Regions from separate parts of the Paenibacillus sp. FSL M7-1046 genome, predicted to be linked through region 2. Evidence: riboswitches for the same ligand, from Rfam matches in the RefSeq annotation. Region 2 holds a riboswitch; each other region holds the start of a gene.

Region 1 (7,230 bases), 4.4 Mb from region 2:
GAAAGTGATTGAATTCCTGCAGAAGGAAATGGGTGTGAACAAAATCCGCTTCCCGGAAACCTCCGGTATCGGCATCAAGCCAGTGTCTTCCGAAGGCTCGAAGCGCCTCGTGCGCGCTGCAGTTGAATATGCGATCAAGCATGGACGGAAGAGCGTAACGCTTGTGCATAAGGGCAATATCATGAAATTTACCGAAGGTGCGTTTAAGAACTGGGGTTACGAAGTGGCTGAGCAGGAGTTCGGCGACCAAGTATTTACCTGGAACCAATATGATGTCATCAAGGAACGTGATGGTGAAGCTGCGGCCAACGCTGCCCAGAAGGAAGCGGAAGCTGCCGGCAAAATCATCATCAAGGATGCAATTGCCGACATCGCTCTGCAGCAGGTATTGACCCGTCCGACCGATTTCGACGTGATTGCTACGCTGAACTTGAACGGCGACTACTTGTCCGACGCGCTTGCTGCTCAAATCGGCGGCATCGGCATCGCTCCGGGAGCGAACATCAACTATTTAACAGGGCATGCTATCTTTGAAGCAACACATGGTACGGCTCCGAAATATGCCGATAAGGACGTTGTGAACCCGGGTTCGGTCATTCTTTCCGGAGTAATGCTGCTGGAGCATTTGGGCTGGCAGGAAGCGGCTGACCTTATCTACAAAGGAATGAGCACCGCGATCAACAACAAAACGGTGACTTATGATTTTGCCCGTCAAATGGAAGGCGCAACAGAGCTGAAATGCTCTGCGTTTGCCGACGAAATTATCAATAATCTGTAGCCTGTAGGAGGATATCCCTTGGCCATCAAACGTTATAAAATTACAGTCGTGGGTGCCGGCTTCACCGGCGCTACCACGGCGCTTATGCTTGCCCAGAAGGAACTCGGCAACGTGGTGCTGCTGGATATTCCGCAGCTCGAGAACCCGACCAAAGGCAAGGCGCTTGACATGCTGGAAGCCGGCCCTGTGCAGAAGTTCGACAGCCAGATTACGGGAACCTCAAGCTATGAGGATGCTGCGGATTCGGATATCGTGATTATTACGGCAGGCATCGCCCGCAAGCCGGGCATGAGCCGCGATGATCTGGTGAATACCAATGCAGGAATTGTGAAATCGGTCTGCGAAAATGTGAAACGTGTCGCTCCGGAATCAATCGTAATTATATTGAGCAATCCGGTAGATGCGATGACTTATGTGGCTTACAATGCACTGGGCTTCCCCAAAAACCGGGTAATCGGACAATCCGGCGTGCTGGATACGGCCCGCTACTGTACTTTTATCGCCCAAGAGCTTAACGTTTCGGTTGAAGATGTACGCGGCTTTGTGCTGGGTGGACATGGCGATGATATGGTACCGCTCGTACGCTACTCCAGCGTTGGCGGCATTCCGATTGATACGCTGATTTCCGCAGAGCGTATTGCCGAGATTGTACAGCGTACACGAGTCGGCGGCGGCGAGATTGTCAGCCTGCTCGGCAACGGCAGCGCTTATTATGCGCCAGCGGCTTCCTTGGTCCAGATGACAGAAGCGATCCTGAAGGACAAGAAGCGGATTATTCCGGTAATCGCTCTGCTTGAAGGTGAATACGGCTATGATGGGCTGTTCATGGGCATTCCGGCGCTGCTGGGTGCGGACGGTATTGAGAAGGTATATGAACTGGAGCTTACGGCAGAGGAGAAAGCGGCTTTGGATAAGTCGGCAGATTCGGTACGTGCCGTTACTTCAGTAGTTACGATTTGAGCATTAGCCTGCGGGAGCCCCCATTTTAGAAATTAAAATGGGGGTTTTCTTTTCTTCTATTTGTTGGTTATGTATAATTGAAGTGTAACTAAAATCACTGAAAACAATAGAGGAGGTATGTTATGGGTCACTTTTTGTTTTTTCTACATATGATCGGTACATTGGCGCTGGGCTTTTATCTGGTGCTGCCGTTTGTTCTCGGGCGTGTCCAGAAGCTGAGCGTCCCTGCGAGAGAAGGAACGCTTAGTGCAATCGGCGGCTTCAACCGCTTCGCCCAGTACGGTCTCGTCATCCAACTGCTGACTGGCGGCTATATGATGACAAAGGGTGAATATTCGGTGCCGTGGATGATCGTGGTGGTTGTCCTGCTGCTTGCGATGTTTGCACTCGGCGGCATCATCAGCAAACCATTGCGTCTTGCCGCAGCCGGCATGCGCGAGAACCGTGACGTATCCGCAGAGACTGGCAAAATCCGTACCTTAAGCCTGCTGCTCATGGTGGCGCTGGTGCTAATGGTGTTTTTTATGGTGTACAACAGCATTATTTAAGACTCTCCTTCATAGAAAGACTACAGAAAGCCCGCCTCCGGAATGGCAAGGAGAGCGGGTTTTTGGGTGCAGACATTACTTCGGGACAAGTCTATCGGGTACCACCCCGCCATGCCGCTGTCACAGATTGTAGCAGACAACGCTTTACAGCAGTTCGTTCAGGGAGAAAACATGGCTTTTCTCAAATTCAGCGAGGATTCCCGCCGGAAGCAGGCGTTGAAGCTCGAGCCGGTTGCACCATTTATAATCCGAATGCTCTTCGGACAGCTGTACTGCATGGTCAGTGCTCCGGCACAAATAGGTGATAATGACAAGCTGCCTTGCCGGATCGGTTAGAAACGAGGTTGCATACAGCAGATTGCCGACAGTAACCGCAAGTCCGGTCTCCTCGTAAATCTCCCTTTCCAGAGCCGCCTCCAGGTCTTCTCCGAATTCTATTTTCCCGCCCGCACATTCCCAGGTGCCCGCTCCGACAGAATCTCTTGCCGCACGCCGAACAAGCAGAATCCGGCCTCCATGTACAATAACTCCTTTGACAGCAACGATGATGCTGCGAGTGTGTTTGACCATATTGCGTGCTCTCCCCTCTGCGCAGAGTCTGCATAAATCCGCAACTCCATTTGCTGGATTAGTGCTTTCTCTCTAAAGTATATCGCCTTCCACGGCAAAAACGACTGACATTTTAGTTTGACCGCACCCAAGGTGTGGTAAGTAACATAACGTAAAGCAAATGAAGAGATGATCTGCAGGTGCATAAACCAGGCACCCTGAGCCAACCCTAAAACGATGAGTAACCAACAGGTACACAGCGAAAGGAGAATGGATCATGCCAGACAACACGCAAACCAAAAAAACACTACCTCCGCAGGTGCAGGACCGCCAGCCCGGAATTGAAAGTGAAATGAATCCGCTGCCGGAGTTCGAGACTTCAGCCTATAAGGCGGCGGGCAAGCTGCTGGGCAAGGCGGCTCTGATTACAGGAGGAGACAGCGGTATTGGCCGGGCGGTTGCCGTTCATTTTGCCAAGGAGGGTGCGGATGTCGTTATTTCCTACCTCAATGAGCATTCCGATGCCGAAGAGACTAAACGCCAGGTGGAGCAAGAGGGGCGGAAGTGCATTCTGATTGCCGGCGATATTGGCGTGGAGGCGTTCTGCCAGGATCTGATCAATAAGACGGTGGAAGGACTCGGCAAGCTGGACATCCTGATTAATAATGCGGCCGAGCAGCATCCGCAGGAGAAGATTGAGGATATTACCTCCGAGCAGCTGGAGCGGACGTTCCGCACGAATATTTTTTCGATGTTCTATTTGACCAAGGCAGCCATGCCTCACCTGAAAAAAGGGTCCACGATCATCAACACGACTTCGATCACAGCCTACCGGGGCAGCCCGCAGCTGCTGGACTATTCGTCCACCAAAGGGGCGATTCTCAGCTTTACCCGTTCGCTGTCGATGAACCTGGCGGACAAAGGCATCCGGGTAAATGCCGTAGCGCCGGGACCGATTTGGACACCGCTTATTCCGTCGACCTTTGACGCGAAGAAAGTCAGTGAATTCGGCGGCACGCAGCCAATGAAACGCCCGGGACAACCGGAGGAGCTGGCTCCGGCTTATGTGTATCTGGCTTCCGACGATTCATCTTATGTAAGCGGACAGGTAATGCATGTGAACGGCGGCGAGGTCGTAAACGGCTAAATGCGGCTGCTGATTCCATTGCTATGAATAATTTGAGTCTGGAGCGGAACCTTGGGTTTCGCTCTTTTTGATGCAGGCCTCTTTTAAAGGATGGCTCTTCAAGGAATAATATGTTAGTATATGAAACGTTAAGCGTAATTGAATATGAATTTGTCACTAGGGGTGCCGCAAGGCTGAGACGAACATACCCGTTCGGACCCTTTGAACCTGATCTGGTTTATACCAGCGTAGGGAAGTGGAGAACGAATAACTGCAGCGGGGCTGAATGGCCCGGTATTCCTGTATATATTCCAGACTGCCTCCTTTACGGGGGGCGGTCTTTTTTGTGTTTGCCGGTAATGCAAAAGAAAAGGAGAAGGTGAACGTGTTGAAAGAGATACATTTGATCTCGGATGGAAAGCAGAATCCGGCGCAGTTTGTTCAGCTGGCTGCTGCTGTGCAATTCATAGTGGATTATATCCATCTCCGGGAAAAGGCAATGTCTGCACGGGAGCTCATGGCTCTGACGGAGCAGCTGATTATAGCGGGGGTTCCGCCTGCCAAGCTGATGATCAACGACCGGATAGACGTTGCTCTGGCCGCAGGGGCGGGCGGGGTCCAGTTGGCTTGGCACAGCCTGCCGCCTGCCGCAGCGCGCAGCGTAGCACCGGGGCTGCGATTGGGAAGGTCGGTGCATGCCCCGGAGGAGGCGGCTGAATCCGGCCGGCAGGAAGCGGACTTTTGCCTGTTCGGGCATGTGTTTCCCTCGGCCTGCAAGCCGGGGCAGCGGGAGCGCGGATTGCAGCAGTTGGCTGAGGCTGTCCGCTGCAGCAGCATTCCGCTGATCGCCATAGGCGGAATTGAGCCGGGCAATGCCGGAAAGGTTCTGGCGACCGGGGCTGCCGGAATTGCCGTAATGTCCGGAATATGCAGTGCGGGAGATCCTGTGGCCGCCGCTACAGCCTACAGATCAGCAGTTCAGGCCGTACCCTAAGCTTGAAGCCATTTAATAATGCTCCTGCACCAGTTAAAGGAGGTGAGCAAGCATGAATTTGATCGTGAATGGAAAAGGCGGGACCTATGAAGAGAGCTGCCGGACTGTAGCTGATCTGCTAAGCCGGTCCGGGTGGACCGGGAGACTGGTTATCGTGGAACTGAATGGTGAGATTGTCGGCAAGGACGTTTATGGAGATACGCTGCTGAGCGAAGGTGACCGCGTAGAGCTGGTCCACTTTGTCGGCGGGGGCTAAAGTGCCAGTGCGTGTTGCCGGATGCAAGAAGTAAGAGGCAAATGGTATGAGGTAAGTGGTAAGTGGTAAGTGGTAGGAAGCAAGAGGCAAGACGTAAGACGTAAGACATAACAGGTAAGATAAAAACTCGGCGTATCAGCAACAGAAGCTCCGCATTTTAGCGGGCCACTATCTCAGGAGGCGATTTTATGCAAGATTCTTTCGTTATCGGCGGAATCCCTTTATCCAGCAGGCTGTTTATCGGAACCGGGAAATACAGCCGCAATACCCTTATTCCCGAAGTGATTGCACGCTCGGGTTCTCAGGTCATTACGGTGGCTCTTCGCCGGGTTGATCCGGAGAGTGACGACAACATTGTTATGCATATTCCCTCCCATATGACGTTGCTGCCCAATACCTCCGGCGCGCGCACAGCTGAAGAAGCGGTACGTATTGCCAGACTGGCCAGGGCGGCAGGGCTGGGCAATTGGGTGAAGATCGAGGTCATTAATGATCAGAAATATTTGCTGCCCGATAATATGGAGACAGTTAAAGCCACGGAAATATTGGCTGCAGAGGGTTTCGTTGTACTTCCGTATATGAGTCCCGATCTTTCCGCAGCTATCCGGCTCAAGGCAGCCGGAGCTGCCGCTGTTATGCCGCTGGGTGCGCCCATCGGCTCGAACCGCGGCCTGCAGACCAAGGAGTTGCTGCGGATTCTGATCGCAGAAGTGGATCTTCCGGTGATTGTTGACGCCGGTATTGGCAGACCTTCCGAGGCTGCTGAGGCAATGGAAATGGGCGCATCCGCCGTGCTGCTGAACACGGCAATTGCTACTGCGCGTGATCCGCTTCTGATGGCGGAGGCATTCCGTGAGGCGGTAACCGCAGGGCGCAAGGCTTATCTGGCCGGACTGGGGCCGGTGGAGGAGGCGGCAACGGCCTCTTCGCCGCTGACCGGCTTTTTGTTCTAGTCAATGCAGAGAAGGAAGGGAGGAAGAGCATGAGCTTTTTTGATACGGTGATTCGGTTAGAGCAGCTTCCTTACGAGACTTTATGGAAGCAGTATACTGCGGTGGATGTGAAGCGGGCGCTACGATTGGAACAGCTGGACGAAGACGGGCTGATGGCACTGCTGTCTCCCGCGGCGGAGCCTTACCTGGAGGAAATGGCGCAGAAAGCGCAAAGATTGACACGTACGCACTTCGGGCATGTGATGCAGCTGTTTACGCCGATGTATTTGGCCGATTTTTGCGTGAATCATTGCACTTATTGCAGCTTTAGCTCGATTTATGACTTTCCGCGCAAAAAATTGACACTGGAGGAGGTCAGGCAAGAAGCGGAAACTATCGCCGCCACAGGCCTGCGCCACATTCTGATTTTGACCGGCGAATCCCGGAGTGAAAGTCCGGCCACTTATGTGAGGGAGTGTGTGAAGGTGCTCCGTGACTATTTTTCTTCTGTCAGCATTGAGGTTAATCCGCTCTCTACAGAAGAGTACAATGAACTGAGGGTGGCAGGGGTAGACGGTCTTACCTTGTATCAGGAGGTCTATCATCAGGAGACTTATCGAAAGCTGCATGTGAAGGGTCCGAAGAGAGTCTACCGCAACCGTCTGGATGCGCCCGAACGCGGCTGCCGCGCCGGGTTTCGATCCGTGAATATTGGTGCCCTGCTGGGGATGTACGATTGGCGCCAGGAGGCTCTGGCAACTGCCCTGCATGCCAGATACTTGCAGGACAAGTACCCGGAGTGCGAGATCGGCTTGTCGATTCCCCGTTTTCGCCCGTATCTCGGAGAATTCAATCCGGCAAGTGATGTAACCGACCGTGCGCTGGTGCAGATCATACTGGCTTACCGCCTGTTTCTGCCCCGTGCGGGCATTTCATTGTCCACGCGGGAACCGGCAGCTTTACGCGATCATCTGGTCCATCTCGGCATCACTAAAATGTCCGCAGGAGTATCCACCGAGGTAGGCGGGCATACCCTTGAAGGCGGAACCCCGCAGTTTGAAATATCGGATGGCCGCAAAGTGCATGA
Region 2 (7,230 bases):
AGACCGGCATTTTCTTTCAGCAGCAGACACGCCTTTTCAATCCGCACCCGGTTTAAATATTCGTTGAAGCCCTCTTTGTTATGTAGCGCAAAATAATTAGACAGATAGGACGGGTTGAAATGAAACTGCCTTGCCACTTCGGTCAGCGTAAGCTGGCGTGAATAATGCTCGTCGATATATAGTAAAATTTTTTGAATGGCTGGTACTCCGCCGCGGTTCTTGGTTACACATTCCGTCGCAGCTTGCAAAAACTGCTCAAGCCGTATCTCCGTTTCACCGATATGCCGTGCCTCATGAATGGAGCGGAAGAACTCATATTTGCTTTCGTCCAAGGCGCGGGCCTCGTAATGGAAATGCAGCAGCATTCCGATGATCTGAAACATACTGTGGCATAAAAACGATTTGAACTCGAACATCCCTGTATCTCTCCGGCCAGACATGGACGCAACATATGCGCTCAAGCGGCCGAAAGCCAAATCGAACTCCTGCCGGTTCAGCTCTGCGCCGAAGGCATCCTGATCGAAAGCGGGACCCTGCCCCCCCTCCTCGCCGTTATCTACCAGTAAACAGTGATCCGGGAGAAAGAAGCGGCGGTCCAGCAGCTTCATCAGATCATCCGTATAGATCGTATGCAGTTCACTCAGCTCAGTGAAAGCCCGGCTGACCGCGAGATTCAGGAACATATTTGCACGAATGCCCGCGGTGAATACCTGATCTGCAAGACGGACGAGCGCCTCATACCCAGCCTCCTCCAGATTAAACAACAGGCGGACATGCCCCTCCAGCGGAGACAGCCGGCGGAAGGTTACCCTGCTGCCGCTGCTTTGCAGCAGAGAACGAATACTGTTCTCCAGCCACTCCTCTTTGCGGCTATTCGCAGCGGGTTCGTCGCCCGTATCAGCAATTAGCAGCACGAAGCCCGGAAAGGGGAACATCACCCGCAGCGCTTCCTCGTCGTACTCCACTGGAAAGCCGGAAAGCAGTTTGTCCAGAATATAGTCCGCGGATTGCCGCTTGTCGCTTCTCCAGTCCACATGCTGAAGCAGCGGAATCCGCTGCGCGGTCTTTTTCAGAACGGCAAGCAGGGAAGCGGCCTCCAGTCTGGGCTTCAGGATATAGTCGGCAACCCCGCTTTGGAAGGTCGAACGCACATATTCGAACTCACTGAAGCTGCTAAGCACGATCACCTCAATTTCCGGATACACCCCCTTGACGAGCCGGATCAGCTCTTCCCCGTCCATCACAGGCATAACGATATCGGTCAGGATGATATGCGGACGCTGTAATTCAATTAATTCAAAAGCCTCTCTTCCGTTGGAGGCCTCGCCCGCAATCTGAAACCCTTCCCCTTCCCAGTCCAGCAGATGGATTATCCCCTGCCGTACCAGCATTTCATCGTCCACCACCAATATTTTGCAGAACGTTGTGTCCATGGCTTCTCCTTTTTGGGAACAAAAATACACTAAAAAACAAAATGAAACCCGCTTGATTAAGGGGTTCCATCTCACCGAAACAAACTTATCTATCAGAAATGAAACAGCTTTCATAATCTGATTTACATTATAGGTATACGCCCGGAGACTGTCAATTGAGAGGGAGGAGGGCGATTAGGCTATAGTACCCGGCCGACAGTTTATTTATAGATCAGACCTCCGCCTTCCTTAAACTCTTCTGCTTTGTACCGCATCCCAGCGGTAATCATCTCTTGCTCCGGTTCTTCTTGTCCATCCTGCAACCTCGCCGTATCGCGGATACCATGAGAAATGCGCATACTGCAGAACTTGGGTCCACACATAGAGCAGAAATGAGCCGTTTTGGCCCCTTCCGCCGGAAGAGTCTCATCATGATATTCCAGCGCCCGTTCCGGGTCGAGCGACAAATGGAACTGGTCCCGCCAACGGAACTCGAAGCGCGCTTTGGAGAGTGCGTTATCCCGATCCTGCGCCCCCTTGTGTCCTTTGGCCAAGTCGGCTGCATGGGCGGCAATTTTATAGGTGATGACGCCTTCCCGCACATCATTTTTGTTAGGCAATCCTAAATGCTCCTTCGGGGTAACATAACACAACATCGCCGTGCCGAACCAGCCGATCATCGCCGCTCCAATAGCCGAGGTGATATGATCATAGCCGGGTGCAATATCCGTAGTCAGCGGACCCAGTGTGTAAAAAGGAGCGCCATGGCAGAGCTCAAGCTGTTTATCCATATTCTCTTTGATCAGATGCATCGGTACATGGCCCGGGCCTTCCACCATCACCTGAACATCATGCTTCCAGGCAAGCGAGGTTAATTCCCCCAACGTCTCCAGCTCGGCAAACTGGGCTTCATCATTAGCATCGGCAATGGAGCCTGGCCGCAGCCCGTCACCTAAAGAGAACGCAACATCATAAGCCTTCATGATTTCACAAATATCCTCGAAATGTGTATAGAGAAAGTTCTCCTGATGATGGGCCAGGCACCAGGCCGCCATAATCGAACCCCCTCTGGAGACGATACCCGTCATTCTTTTGGCCGTTAATGGGATGTAACGCAGCAGTACCCCGGCGTGAATGGTGAAATAATCCACTCCTTGCTCCGCCTGCTCGATCAGAGTGTCCCGGTATACCTCCCAAGTTAAATCCTCGGCCTTGCCGTTTACTTTTTCCAAAGCCTGATAGATAGGCACTGTCCCGATAGGTACCGGAGAGTTGCGGATAATCCATTCACGGGTGGTGTGAATATTTTTGCCTGTCGACAGATCCATAATATTATCCGCTCCCCAGCGGGTAGCCCATCTCATCTTCTCTACTTCTTCATCAATGGAAGAGGACACCGCCGAATTCCCGATATTGGCATTGATCTTCACCAGGAAATTCCGCCCGATAATCATCGGTTCACTCTCAGGATGGTTAATATTCGCTGGAATGATCGCACGGCCGCTGGCTACTTCCTCTCTAACAAACTCAGGGGTTACATTTTCCCGGATTGCGATAAATTCCATCTCCGACGTAATCAGGCCTCTGCGCGCATAATGCAGCTGGCTGACATTGCCGCCTTCTCTGGCTCTCAAGGGCCGACGCTGCAATCCCGGAAACACCTCTGCCGCCGACTTCTCCGTGAGATTCCCGTTATCCTCCGGCTTGACCGTTCTTCCTTCGTAAGATTCGGCATCTCCCCGCTCCGCGATCCACTGAAGCCTGTGAGGCGTTAACCCCTTGCGGATATCGCTATAGGCTTCATCATTAGTATAAGGCCCGCTTGTATCATAGACATGGACAGGAGCATTCTCCGCTTCTCCGGCCGTACCCGAGGTTCGGCTTAATGTAATCTCGCGCATTGGAACTTGAATATCAGGCCGTGAGCCCTCCACATACACCTTGTGACTTCCCGGAAAAGCACACAGATCGACCTCATGTTTCTTCTCTTGATTCGGCATCTTGTTTCCTCCTTAAGGTTTAAATAAATAAGAGTGCGCGCAAAAAAGCCGCTCCACATGGAGCGGCTCAAATATCCATATAAGGCTAACGCCAACAATGAAATAAAGGTCCGACTCCACTTTCCTACGCTGGTATGATCCAGATCAGGTTCAAGGGTCCAGGAATGCATTTTTCCCGTCTCAGCCTATTCAGGCTCCCCTAGTGGTTTCTTATTTAGTTATGTTTAAGTTACAGAGAAATCCAGCAATTGTCAACGGTGCTCTTAATAGAGCTTTGGATAAACCTGTCCTCTTTTTATGAAAAATGCTGAGCTATATTACTTAGATACTCTTCCTCAACCGTATTTTTCTTCATACTTATGAGCATTTCCGCATCTTCTCCCACTACATAACGGAATTTGCTTGTACCGTCTGTGGCCGCTTGATAAATAGTGTCAGCTACAAGTTCTGGTGCCGAGGCATAGTCTGGAGCTTTTTCCATTTCCCCTAATTTACCCAGAAAGGCAGTAGTGAATGATTTATAATCCGTTAAGCCATCATTAAAAAAGAACTCCATCGATCTTCCGCCAAAGTCCGTGCTAATGGCTCCTGGTTCAATCAACTTTACTTTGATGTTTTGGGATGCTAATTCAAAAGATACGGATTCAGAAAAACCTTCTACCGCGAATTTAGTGGAGTGATACAGAGACATCGTAGGAAAGGTCACGATCCCTCCCATTGAAGAGATGTTGATTAGCAACCCTTCCTGATTAGATCTAAAATGAGGCAGCATGGCTTTAGTCATACTAATAAGACCAAAAACATTCACTTCAAATTGTCTGCGGATCTGCTCATCCGTAGCTACTTCTATAAGCCCCATTGACCCATATCCGGCATTATTCAGGAGAACGTCAATTTTACCAAACCGCTGAATAGCTTCAGCCAATGCAGATTGAATGGTATCTGTTTTCTCAACATCTAACCGCAACACCAATACATTGTCCAATGTAATGAATTCAGTTTCTTTTTCAGGTGCACGCATCGTGGCTACTACGTTCCATCCTCTTTCAGCAAAATGTTTTACAGTAGCTCTCCCAATGCCAGATGAAGCACCCGTGATGAATATTGTTTTCATTAAAATTCCTCCTAAAAGTATCTGAATTCGCTAAATGCTGCTCTTCTCTTCCTCTAACTGCTCCATGCTTAACAATCCCCCGGCAATGGTTGCAAGTTTAGCTTTATATTCTGCTATCCCAATCTGGATGCAAATGATCTGGGCCGGGTGCATTTCATCTTTATAATGTGAATACTGCTCTAATAACTGATCTAACTTTTTTTGTGATTCCTCTTGTACTTGCTTCAACCAGAAAATCACCTTGTCATACCCCACAAATCGGCCAAAATAAAGCCTCATCATAAAATCGGATTTCTTACTACTGTCTCCCTCTAGTGGCGCTAGTAAATAGTCGTTAAAACAATCTCGCCCTTTAGCCGTTATGTTATAAACATTCTTGTTTGGCTTACCTTTCTGGGGCACAATTTCCTTGGTTATTAATTCTTCCTTCTCCATTCGGGCAAGCGTAGGATAAATCGTGCCATAACTAGAGCTATAGAAATTAGACAACACATTCTCCAATAACTGCTTTATTTCGTAGCCAGTCAACGCTTCTTTCATGAGCAAGCCTAAAATAACATCCTGACTGTTCAAGAATAGCTCCTCCTTATTTAAAAACATCTACATATTACACTTATTAATATATCAGACCAATATATATCACGTCAATATATAATACTTAAGCAAAAAAACCGAGTGAAATCAGGAGTGAATGCCTGAAATCAACTCGGCTTGTCATTTGTGCTTAATTTGCTGAACTAAAATATTCTGATAAAATCCCCACCAAAACTTGCTTATAATCATTTAAGTCATAAGAAGAGTTATTTACTTTTTTCTTGGCTATGTTTATGCCGTTAAATATTTCTTCTTCTAATTCCCTTCTTGCCTTCAGTACCTCCAAGGTTCCTTCTAACCCTGTATAACCCTGTTTTTTTCCATACCCTTGGTTAGTATAATATTCAATAAATCCCTCCGACCATTCTTTAGGTCTTTCCGTAACGGCCTTTCTGAAAGAATGATCAAGATCATTCTGCTCTACGTAAAGCAGCAATGGATTCAGCCGCTCCACAATCGCTGCCAGTTCCAGAACATAATTTATAACGTCTTCCTTCTGTGCACCATATTTAATCATCCCAATGGTTACAGGGTTTTGTATAAAACAACAATCAAAAATAAAGGTGTCTGAGCCATTTAAAACACTCGCCGCAAATCCCTTCCAACGCTCTGTTATCAGTTTCCTGTTTTGAGCTAGCGACAATTCATAAACATCACTTTTGGCAACTGTCTGCAATAATTCATCTGGAAAATCGGGCCCATATTCATTTGCGATTTTTCGATATTCCAGGAAATAATGGTTCCCTTGTTTAATCACACGATTATTCAACAAATCTCGATACTTCACATGGGTATTCAATAATTCATCGAATTCATTTTTCTCCAAATAGGCGACTCCCTCATAATCCGCTGGATGCTCCAAATCCCCTTCTAAAAACAGCTGAGGTTTAAGGTTCATTTCCGTAAGAATTTCATGAACTAATTGAGCCGTTGTTGTTTTCCCGAATCCTGGTAATCCCTCAATCAAGACTAACTTCGGTTTCATAATAAAATCCCTCCAATCATTAGTAGGAGGATATGTAGGTTAGGAGCGATAGAGATGCGGTTTCCCACAACATTAAAAGCGGATACCCTAAGGTATCCGCAGAATGGGTTTACATTACACCTTTCCCTGCATACCCTGTAAGATTAAAGAAAAGCATGCCGAATAAAATAGTGTAATCACTATTACAGGCATCCTTTCGCATTGTTAATCTTTACAGAGTAATCCACATGATCAGGTTAACGCTCCTTTGTATGCATCTCTATTAGTTAGATTAACATTGAGCAGAGATAAATTCAATCCGGGAGTCTTCTTCAAACCTCCCCTGCTAGTTTAGTTGATACAGATTCCACTTTTGCGCGTTTGTACCATTGTCATCCCAAATTTGAACGTTGGTTCCATTTTCAGTACCAGCAGCAGCAACATCCAGAGCTTTCCCACTGTTGCTGGCAATCAATTTATAAGTACTTCCAACTTTAACAATGCTCCACTTCTGATTGGAACCGCCGCCATAACTCCATAATTGCACATTCGATCCATTGGCAGTCCCCATCTCGGCTACATCCAAACCTGTATTGCTATTGACGTTAATAACCTTATACAAACCTCCGCCAACATCTGTGATTATCCACTGCTGGGCACCCGTTCCGTTATCGTCCCAGATCTGTACATTTGTGCCGTTTGCAGTGCCTGCAGCAGCTGCGTCCAATGCTTTACCGCTGCCTACGTTAACCATTTTGTAGGTTTTACCAGAAACGATACCATCACTCGGAGGTGGCGTTGCTGACTTTATCTGCTCTCTGACAAATTTACCGGATGCCGTTAACTGCGCGTCAGACCATCCTCCATAAGGGCTTGCGCCAGGCGCCAGTGCAGCGGAGGCTTCCGTTTTATCACATAACGACCAGTTGGTCCAACTCAGTTTTCTGTCTTTCATAAAATCCGTCCATACTTTAGATTCGGCAAGGAAAGGACCACCGTCTCCAGAAGCGTCACTCGTTCCCCACTCTGTGATAAATACGGCCACACCTTTGCTCCTAGCATAATCAATACGATCTCTCAGCAATGAACCGTGAGTCCCGGCATAGAAATGTGTTGTATACATAATGTTGCTTTGGGCGATAGGGT
Region 3 (7,230 bases), 3.5 Mb from region 2:
AGCTGGCCAGAAGCCGCAGTTATGCCGAAAGCTTTGCCGCCGCAATCCGGCGCAACGACAGGACCGCCGTTAACAAGCTGGTTCGCAGATTCGTTAAAGCAAGTTCACTGAAATCCGTCACGATAGAGGAGTATGGTGCCGCTCTATTGTTCAAGAGCAGCCTCAGTAAGTATCCTTACCGCAACCTGATGTTTCAGGAAGTGATGTGAAAACGCAGACACAGCCATTTAAAATTAAATTGTCTGCAACCTTCTCCCCAACAATAACGTCAAAGGAGTTGATAATGGCCAAGCGGCCTACCCTACTATAGAGGTGGAATCTCCATGAAACTGAAAAAAAGTGCTTTTGCAGTGATAACAACCGTATCACTTCTCTCCTTCTCGCTGGGAGGACAGATGTTTGCTGCTGGCAGCAGCTTTAAAGATATTGACAACGTATCCGGAAAGTCCAAGATCAACTCCCTAAAGGAACAAGGTCTCATAAAAGGCATCTCCGATACCCAGTTTCTGCCCGGCGCCAAAGTGACCACAGCACAAGGCGTGCAGTTTATCACTGGTGGACTTCAACTCAGTCTGGCTGCCATTGATTTCAACAAGGCTCCTCTGGCCAGCGCTATATTCTCCAAGGTAAAAGATAAAACCTGGTATGCGGAAGCATTCGTCAACGCCCATTACAACGACGTTGATATTCCTGCAGATATCGATCCTTCCAAGCTAATTACTAAGGAGATGTTCACCAACCTGCTCGTTCAGGCCGTGGAGAAGGTTGGCAATCTGCCACTGATCAATATTGTTCCTGTAGATATCGCTGACGAAGCTGCACTGGAGCCTTCCTACCAAGGCAGCATACAGCGTTCGCTGAAATACAAGATCAACACGCTTGATGCAAATGGCAAGTTTAATCCGAAAAGCGAGCTCACCCGCGCCGAAGCGGCTGTTATGCTGTACAATGCACTGGAGTATCTGAATTCAGTCAATGATGCATCCACACAGAACTAAATACTATTGACCGCATCTCAGGCGCTTCCTTGCGCATCATGAGATCAAGTGGAAACGGCTTTGCCGTCCTTTTTAAGGACGGTACCGTTTCAGCGAGAAATAGAAGGATAAGTTATCGTGTGAAACATATAAATTCTTATATTTGAACTAAATACAAGTAAAGGCAGTCCGGGTCTCCCCCTGGACTGCCTTTACTTGTTCCACGCAGCTTGGATACACTGCGACTCACAAATCATCGCCGCTCAGCCGGTTCAGAAACTGCAGGGCCCGCGGATTCTCCGTCTGCTCCAGTACCTGCTGCGGAGTTCCCTGTTCCAGGATCACACCGTTGTCCATCAGGATGATCCGGTCGGCCACATCGGCAGCAAACTTCATCTCATGGGTGACGATCACCATTGTCATGCCTTCAGCCGCAAGCTGCTTGATGACCTTCAGCACCTCGCCCACCAGTTCAGGATCGAGCGCTGAAGTGGGCTCATCGAACAGCAGCACTTCGGGATCGACCGCCATCGCCCGGGCAATAGCCACACGCTGCTGCTGGCCGCCGGACAGCTGATGAGGGTAAGCCTCCGCTTTATCACTGAGGCCTACCTTGGCCAGCAGCTCTAACCCCCGCTGCTTAGCTTCCTCCTTGCTGCGTTTCTGTACAGTAACCTGCCCCTCCATTACATTGCCAAGCGCAGTCATATGCGGAAACAGGTTGTAGGACTGAAAGACCATCCCTGTTTTTTGGCGTAGGGCCATCAGTGTCTTATGCGGAATTTTCCTGTTTTGCGTAAATTCAAGGTTTAATTCCCCCAGCGACAGGCTGCCCTGATCCGGTATTTCCAGCAGATTAAAGCAGCGAAGCAGCGTTGTTTTGCCGGAGCCGGAGGGCCCGATAATCACCAGAACCTTGCCATGCTCCATGCTGAGGTCGATACCTTTTAACACCTGTAGCGAACCGAAGGATTTATGCAGGCCGCGAATTTCAATCAAGTGCTTTCCTCCTTATCTCGCCGAATAACGGTCAAACCGCTGTTCCAGGACATTTTGCAGCGCGGACAGTACGGAGCAGAACAGCAGGTAGAATAATGCAGCCTCACTATAGAGCAGCAGCGGTTCGTAGGTGGTCGCCGTGATCTGCTGCGCTGTTTTGAACATCTCAACGTACGTAATGCTTGCCGCCAGGGAGGTGTCCTTTACGAGACTGATAAAAGAGTTCGACAAGGGCGGAACCGATACACGCGCCGCCTGAGGCAGAATAATCCGCCGCAGTGCCTGCCCCCGGCTCATTCCGACGGAAAAGGCAGCTTCCCATTGGCCTTTATGTATGGACAGGATGGCTGCCCGGACAATTTCCGAAGAATAGGCTCCAACACTGAGTGTAAAACCGATTACAGCGGCAATAAAAGGATCCAGCACAATCCCTGCCGCCGGAAGTCCATAAAAGATAATAAAGAGCTGCACCAGCAGCGGTGTCCCGCGGATTACCCAGACGTAGAACCGGGCGATCAGCTTCGGGATTCTCCATGAGGAGAGACGGAACAGCGCGGCAAGAACAGCCAGCAGCAATCCAAGCGCAAAGGAAACAAGCGCCAGCGGAAGGGTATAAGCCACCCCCGCTTTAAACAGGGGTAGCAGTGAATCCATGAAAATCCCAATTTTCCGGTCATCCATCGTTCAGACATCCTTTTTGGACACTCGGCTGCATCTTCGCGCCAGCTCCATTTGTTATTTGGACACATCCGCCCCAAAGTATTTCTCCGATATTTTCAGATAGGTTCCATCGCTCTTCATTTCAGCCAGTGCATCGCTGACGGCATTAACCAGCTCTTCGTTTCCTTTGAGGAAAACTGCCGCACTTTTCGATCCCTCAGCCGTTTCATCCACCTGTTTGATCTTTGCATCTGGTTTTTGCTTCTTTAAGTCGAGATAGGACAAGCCGTCATTTACGGTCGCATCAATCCGGCCCGAGGTCAGCAGGTCTATGGCCTGGTTGAAGCCATCCACAGCGACGATCTCTGCACCGTTCTCCCGGGCGATATCGGACAGGTTGCTGGTCAGCGATTGACCTGCCTTCTTGCCTTTAAGATCCGCGAAGGCTGTAATATTCTGGTTATCCTCGCGCACGATCAGCACGCCCTTGGAGACGATATACGGCTCAGAGAAATCATATTTCACCTTGCGTTCATCCGTGATCGAAACCTCGTTGAATATCGTATCGAAACGTTCTGCATCCATGCCGGCAAACAGGCCATCCCATTGGGTTTCTATAAATTCGGGTTCCACCCCCAGCCGTTTCGTAATCTCCTTCGCAATCTCCACATCAAAACCGGTAAGCTTGCCCTCTGCATCATGAAAAGTAAACGGAGCATATGTCCCCTCCGTACCAATACGCAGCTTGCCACTCGCTTTAACAGCTTCCAGTGAGTTCTGCCCGGCCGGAGCCGCCGCTCCTTCTGTGGGCGCGGCAGTAGCCGCAGGCGCTGTATTGTTATTATTGCCGCATGCCCCTGCCGGCAGCAGAGTTAGCAGCAGCAGGATAGTCAGACTAAGCTTCTTCATCACATGAACCCCTTTCAAAATCCCTCTATTTTTCACTGCATGGACACTTGCTTATCTTGCCCAAAAGCACCGCTGCTTCATCAAGTTTTTTGCATCTTCAGTCAGACCTCTACTTATGCCAGCCGAAACGGTACGGCTCCAGCAAAGAGGCGATTTCCGCCGGTATGATCACGCTGTTCATAACCGGACTGCAGCAATGTGAGCGACTGCTTCTCTTTACAAACTGCCGGGATATGGTATATTAATTAGCAATTGCAAATTCAATATTGACCTGTTATTTCACTAGGGGAGTCGGCCGACTGAGACGGAGCTTTAAGCTCCGGACCCTTGGAACCTGATCTGGATCATACCAGCGGAGGGAAGTGGAGCAGAATTGTTCAGCGGAGCCGCACTAAGCTAACTGACTGTGACGTTCAGACCCATTTATTTCCTCCGGAAATGAATGGGTCTTTCTTGTGTTTGCTGTTGCCGCCGATCCGGCAAGTATCGTCATACAAACTACACCCGCAGGAGGTTTCCATATTCCAATATGCTCACTATAACCAACCTGACTTATTCGTTTGCAGCGACTAGAAATCCGGTATTCTCCGGTCTTTCAATGACCGTCCGCCAAGGCGAATTCATTTCCGTTGTTGGAGCCAGCGGCTGCGGGAAAAGCACACTGTTCAAAATTATTGCCGGCCTGCTCGAGCCGTCCGGCGGTGAAATAACCGTACATGGACGCTGCTCTCCTTCGACATGCTCGCGGCTTGGACAGATCGCTTATATGCCGCAGCAGGACCTGCTGCTGCCTTGGAGGACCGTGCTGGACAATTGCCTGCTTCCCTGGGAGCTTAAGCAGGACTCTAGCCGGCACGAGGCACTCGCCCGGATCCGCGGAATGCTGGACGGCTTTGGTCTTTCCGGCAAGGAAAATGCTTATCCGCAGGAGCTGTCCGGCGGGATGCGCCAGCGGGTCGCCCTGCTGCGCACACTAGCTGCAGGCAACGAACTGCTGCTGCTTGACGAGCCGTTTGGAGCGCTGGACGCGATCACCAAACGGGAGATGCACCGCTGGCTGCTGGAGCTGTGGGGCGGGCTGGATAAATCCGTTCTGTTCATCACTCATGATCTTGAAGAAGCGCTGCTGCTCAGCGACCGGATTTATTTGATGACCGGCGGCTCTGGCGGCGGGCTGCAGGAGCTAATCGTCACTTTGCCGAGACCCAGACATTACAAAATGAATTATGAACCGCAGTTTGTTGCCCTGCGGGAGGATTTGGAGAGTAGATTGCATGAGAGCTCTATGGTATAAGAAACAGCTGCGGACTTATGGCCCCTTTCTACTGCTTGTGGTGCTGCTTATTGCGGCATGGGAGATCACAGCACAGCTGAACATGATCCCTTCATTTATTCTCCCGGCGCCAAGTGCAATTTGGACAGCGCTGATTGAAAAGCGGGGACTGCTGTTCGGAGAGCATTTGCCCGCCACGTTGCAGGAGTCACTGATCGGGTTTGCCCTCTCGGTTGTTTGCGGAACACTGCTGGGTACCGGCATGCATATGTTCGCTCCGCTCGCCAAAGCACTTTATCCCATGCTGATTATCAGCCAGACCATTCCGCTGATCGCGCTCTCACCTATTTTTATTATGTGGTTCGGCTATACCCTGTGGGGCAAGGTTGCTGTCGTCTTTCTGACTGCCTTTTTCCCGGTTGTGGTAGCCGTCTATGACGGCCTGCGGCATAGCGGCAGCCTGTACAGAGACCTGCTCCTGACGCTTGGGGCAAACCGTTGGCAGATATTGCGTAAGACGCAGATTCCGCTGGCGCTGCCCTCCTTTTTCTCCGGACTTAAGCTGTCCATCGTCTACTGTGTGATCGGAGCGACGATCGGGGAATGGCTGGGCGGCAGCCGGGGGCTTGGTTATTTCAGCCGCCGGATGGCCGGCAATCTGCAAAGTGCAGAAATGTTCGCCGCCGTATTGCTGCTGTCCGTTTTGGGTGTAGCCTTGTTTCTCAGTATCGCTGTGCTCGAAAAACTCATTTTGCAGAAAAGAGGATTTTACCGATGACCCATCCTGAGCTATATCGCAATCATTCCACACATAAGAAAACACACCGCCTTATTCCATACTTATTGTTGTTATGCCTGCTTACCCTCTTAAGCGGCTGCGCCAGCGCAAAAGACCCGGATACCTCCGCCGCTTCTTCAGAGAATTCCAGCGGCAATCCGCACAAGCTGACTATAATGCTCGACTGGTATCCGAACGCAGTTCATTCCTTCCTGTATGCTGCTCAGCAGAATGGCTATTTTGCCGAAGAAGGGCTGGAGGTGGACATTCAAATGCCGGCGGACAGCAATGATGCTTTGAAGCTTGTAGCCGCAGGCAAAGCTGATCTGGCTCTCAGCTACCAACCACAGGTACTAATGGCGCGCAGTGAAGGAATACCTGTAAAATCTGTCGCAGCGCTCGTAAGGCATCCGCTCAATCATCTTCTGGTCCCCGCAGAGAGCGCGATAACCGGCCCGAAAAAACTCACAGGCAAAAATGCCGGATACTCCTCCATTCCCCTGTATGAAGCGATGCTCCGGACAATGGTCAAATACGACGGAGGCGATCCGGCTTCACTGAACCTGATTGATGTTGGATTCGATCTTATTCCTGCCCTTTCTACCGGACGCACAGACGGCATTATCGGCGGATTTATAAATCATGAGGCATTGATATTGGAAAAAGAAGGCCACCCCGTCACTTCATTCGATCCGACGGACTACGGAGTGCCGGACTATTATGAGCTTGTACTTGTTGCCAGTGAACAGGGCTTGTTGGATTCGGAGGATGACTACCGGAAGTTCATGAATGCGGCACGCAAAGGACAGCAATTCGTACAGGAGCAGCCTCAGCAGGCACTTGAAATATTGTTTGCACACGAAGACGCTACCGCCCCGCTCGACCAAGCAATCGAGACAAAAAGTCTGGAAATCCTTCTGCCGCTGATGGATGCAGGAAAACTGCCTTTTGGACAGCAGGAGGAGAAATCCTGGGAGAACGTGCACACGTGGCTGTCCGAGAACGGACTGTTGAGCGGAGAATCGGACAGTAAGGAAGCTTTTGTTAATCTGTAGGAGCTAAGTTCTAAGGGCCGAAGTTTAGAGATTCATGTATGGGGACTGGACTTATGTATGGGACTTGTATCGTGGACCATTCTTTATGGGACTAATCCAGTGTTAGCGGGACCATTATTTTTGTGCATTATTTTCACTCAAAAGCTTACGCAACAGCGTTATCTGGATACTGTGAATGCGGTTCTATTAGATGTATGTAGGCTGAATCTAGAATTAGCAGTGTTAGGTTAATTTCTAAAGGGCATTTTTTGGATGAGTGTATTTTGTGCAGCAGATTGCTCATTTCTCTGCGGTGATCCGCATTCTGCTGTATTTCATGCAGTAGATTTCTGCATTTCCGAGCAAAAGCCCCTTTTCTGCTAGATTCTGCTGTATAGAGTGCAATAGAAGCTGTTTTGCGGCTGAGATTTAGGGGCCGTCTGCTGTAGAAAGTGCAATAGAATGTACCTCGCTAACGCACAGAGAGATGAGATGTATGAGAACAGACATGCGCTGTAACAAAACTTTGAGGAGGACTAATAATGAGTTATTTAGCTAAAGTACGTGAAGCCAATCCGCTCGTGCACAACATCACCAACA

What was found. A riboswitch is a leader RNA that binds a small molecule or an ion and turns the genes downstream of it on or off. The one in region 2 is predicted to bind thiamine pyrophosphate.
Region 1: it holds a riboswitch for thiamine pyrophosphate, as region 2 does, so the genes downstream of both, NYE29_RS33810 (thiamine phosphate synthase) here and thiC (phosphomethylpyrimidine synthase ThiC) in region 2, are expected to answer to the same signal.
Region 3: it holds a riboswitch for thiamine pyrophosphate, as region 2 does, so the genes downstream of both, NYE29_RS29850 (ABC transporter ATP-binding protein) here and thiC (phosphomethylpyrimidine synthase ThiC) in region 2, are expected to answer to the same signal.

Annotation. Positions count from the first base shown of each region.
Region 1 covers NZ_JBBOXB010000001.1:7,514,752-7,521,981, reverse strand. Annotated here, with positions in the region: gene icd (NADP-dependent isocitrate dehydrogenase) at 1-778, shown strand, start outside; gene mdh (malate dehydrogenase) at 797-1,738, shown strand; gene NYE29_RS33825 (hypothetical protein) at 1,861-2,286, shown strand; gene NYE29_RS33820 (NUDIX hydrolase) at 2,431-2,856, opposite strand; gene NYE29_RS33815 (SDR family oxidoreductase) at 3,113-3,982, shown strand; TPP riboswitch at 4,131-4,233, shown strand; gene NYE29_RS33810 (thiamine phosphate synthase) at 4,347-4,955, shown strand; gene thiS (sulfur carrier protein ThiS) at 5,008-5,211, shown strand; gene NYE29_RS33800 (thiazole synthase) at 5,400-6,164, shown strand; gene thiH (2-iminoacetate synthase ThiH) at 6,194-7,230, shown strand, end outside.
Region 2 covers NZ_JBBOXB010000001.1:3,159,376-3,166,605, reverse strand. Annotated here, with positions in the region: gene NYE29_RS13960 (response regulator transcription factor) at 1-1,433, opposite strand, end outside; gene thiC (phosphomethylpyrimidine synthase ThiC) at 1,634-3,412, opposite strand; TPP riboswitch at 3,517-3,623, opposite strand; gene NYE29_RS13950 (SDR family oxidoreductase) at 3,708-4,526, opposite strand; gene NYE29_RS13945 (PadR family transcriptional regulator) at 4,557-5,099, opposite strand; gene NYE29_RS13940 (hypothetical protein) at 5,251-6,105, opposite strand; gene NYE29_RS13935 (cellulase family glycosylhydrolase) at 6,431-7,230, opposite strand, start outside.
Region 3 covers NZ_JBBOXB010000001.1:6,669,199-6,676,428, forward strand. Annotated here, with positions in the region: gene NYE29_RS29825 (hypothetical protein) at 1-209, shown strand, start outside; gene NYE29_RS29830 (S-layer homology domain-containing protein) at 324-998, shown strand; gene NYE29_RS29835 (amino acid ABC transporter ATP-binding protein) at 1,224-1,976, opposite strand; gene NYE29_RS29840 (amino acid ABC transporter permease) at 1,989-2,657, opposite strand; gene NYE29_RS29845 (amino acid ABC transporter substrate-binding protein) at 2,712-3,545, opposite strand; TPP riboswitch at 3,820-3,923, shown strand; gene NYE29_RS29850 (ABC transporter ATP-binding protein) at 4,075-4,839, shown strand; gene NYE29_RS29855 (ABC transporter permease) at 4,820-5,596, shown strand; gene NYE29_RS29860 (ABC transporter substrate-binding protein) at 5,593-6,651, shown strand; gene thiM (hydroxyethylthiazole kinase) at 7,173-7,230, shown strand, end outside.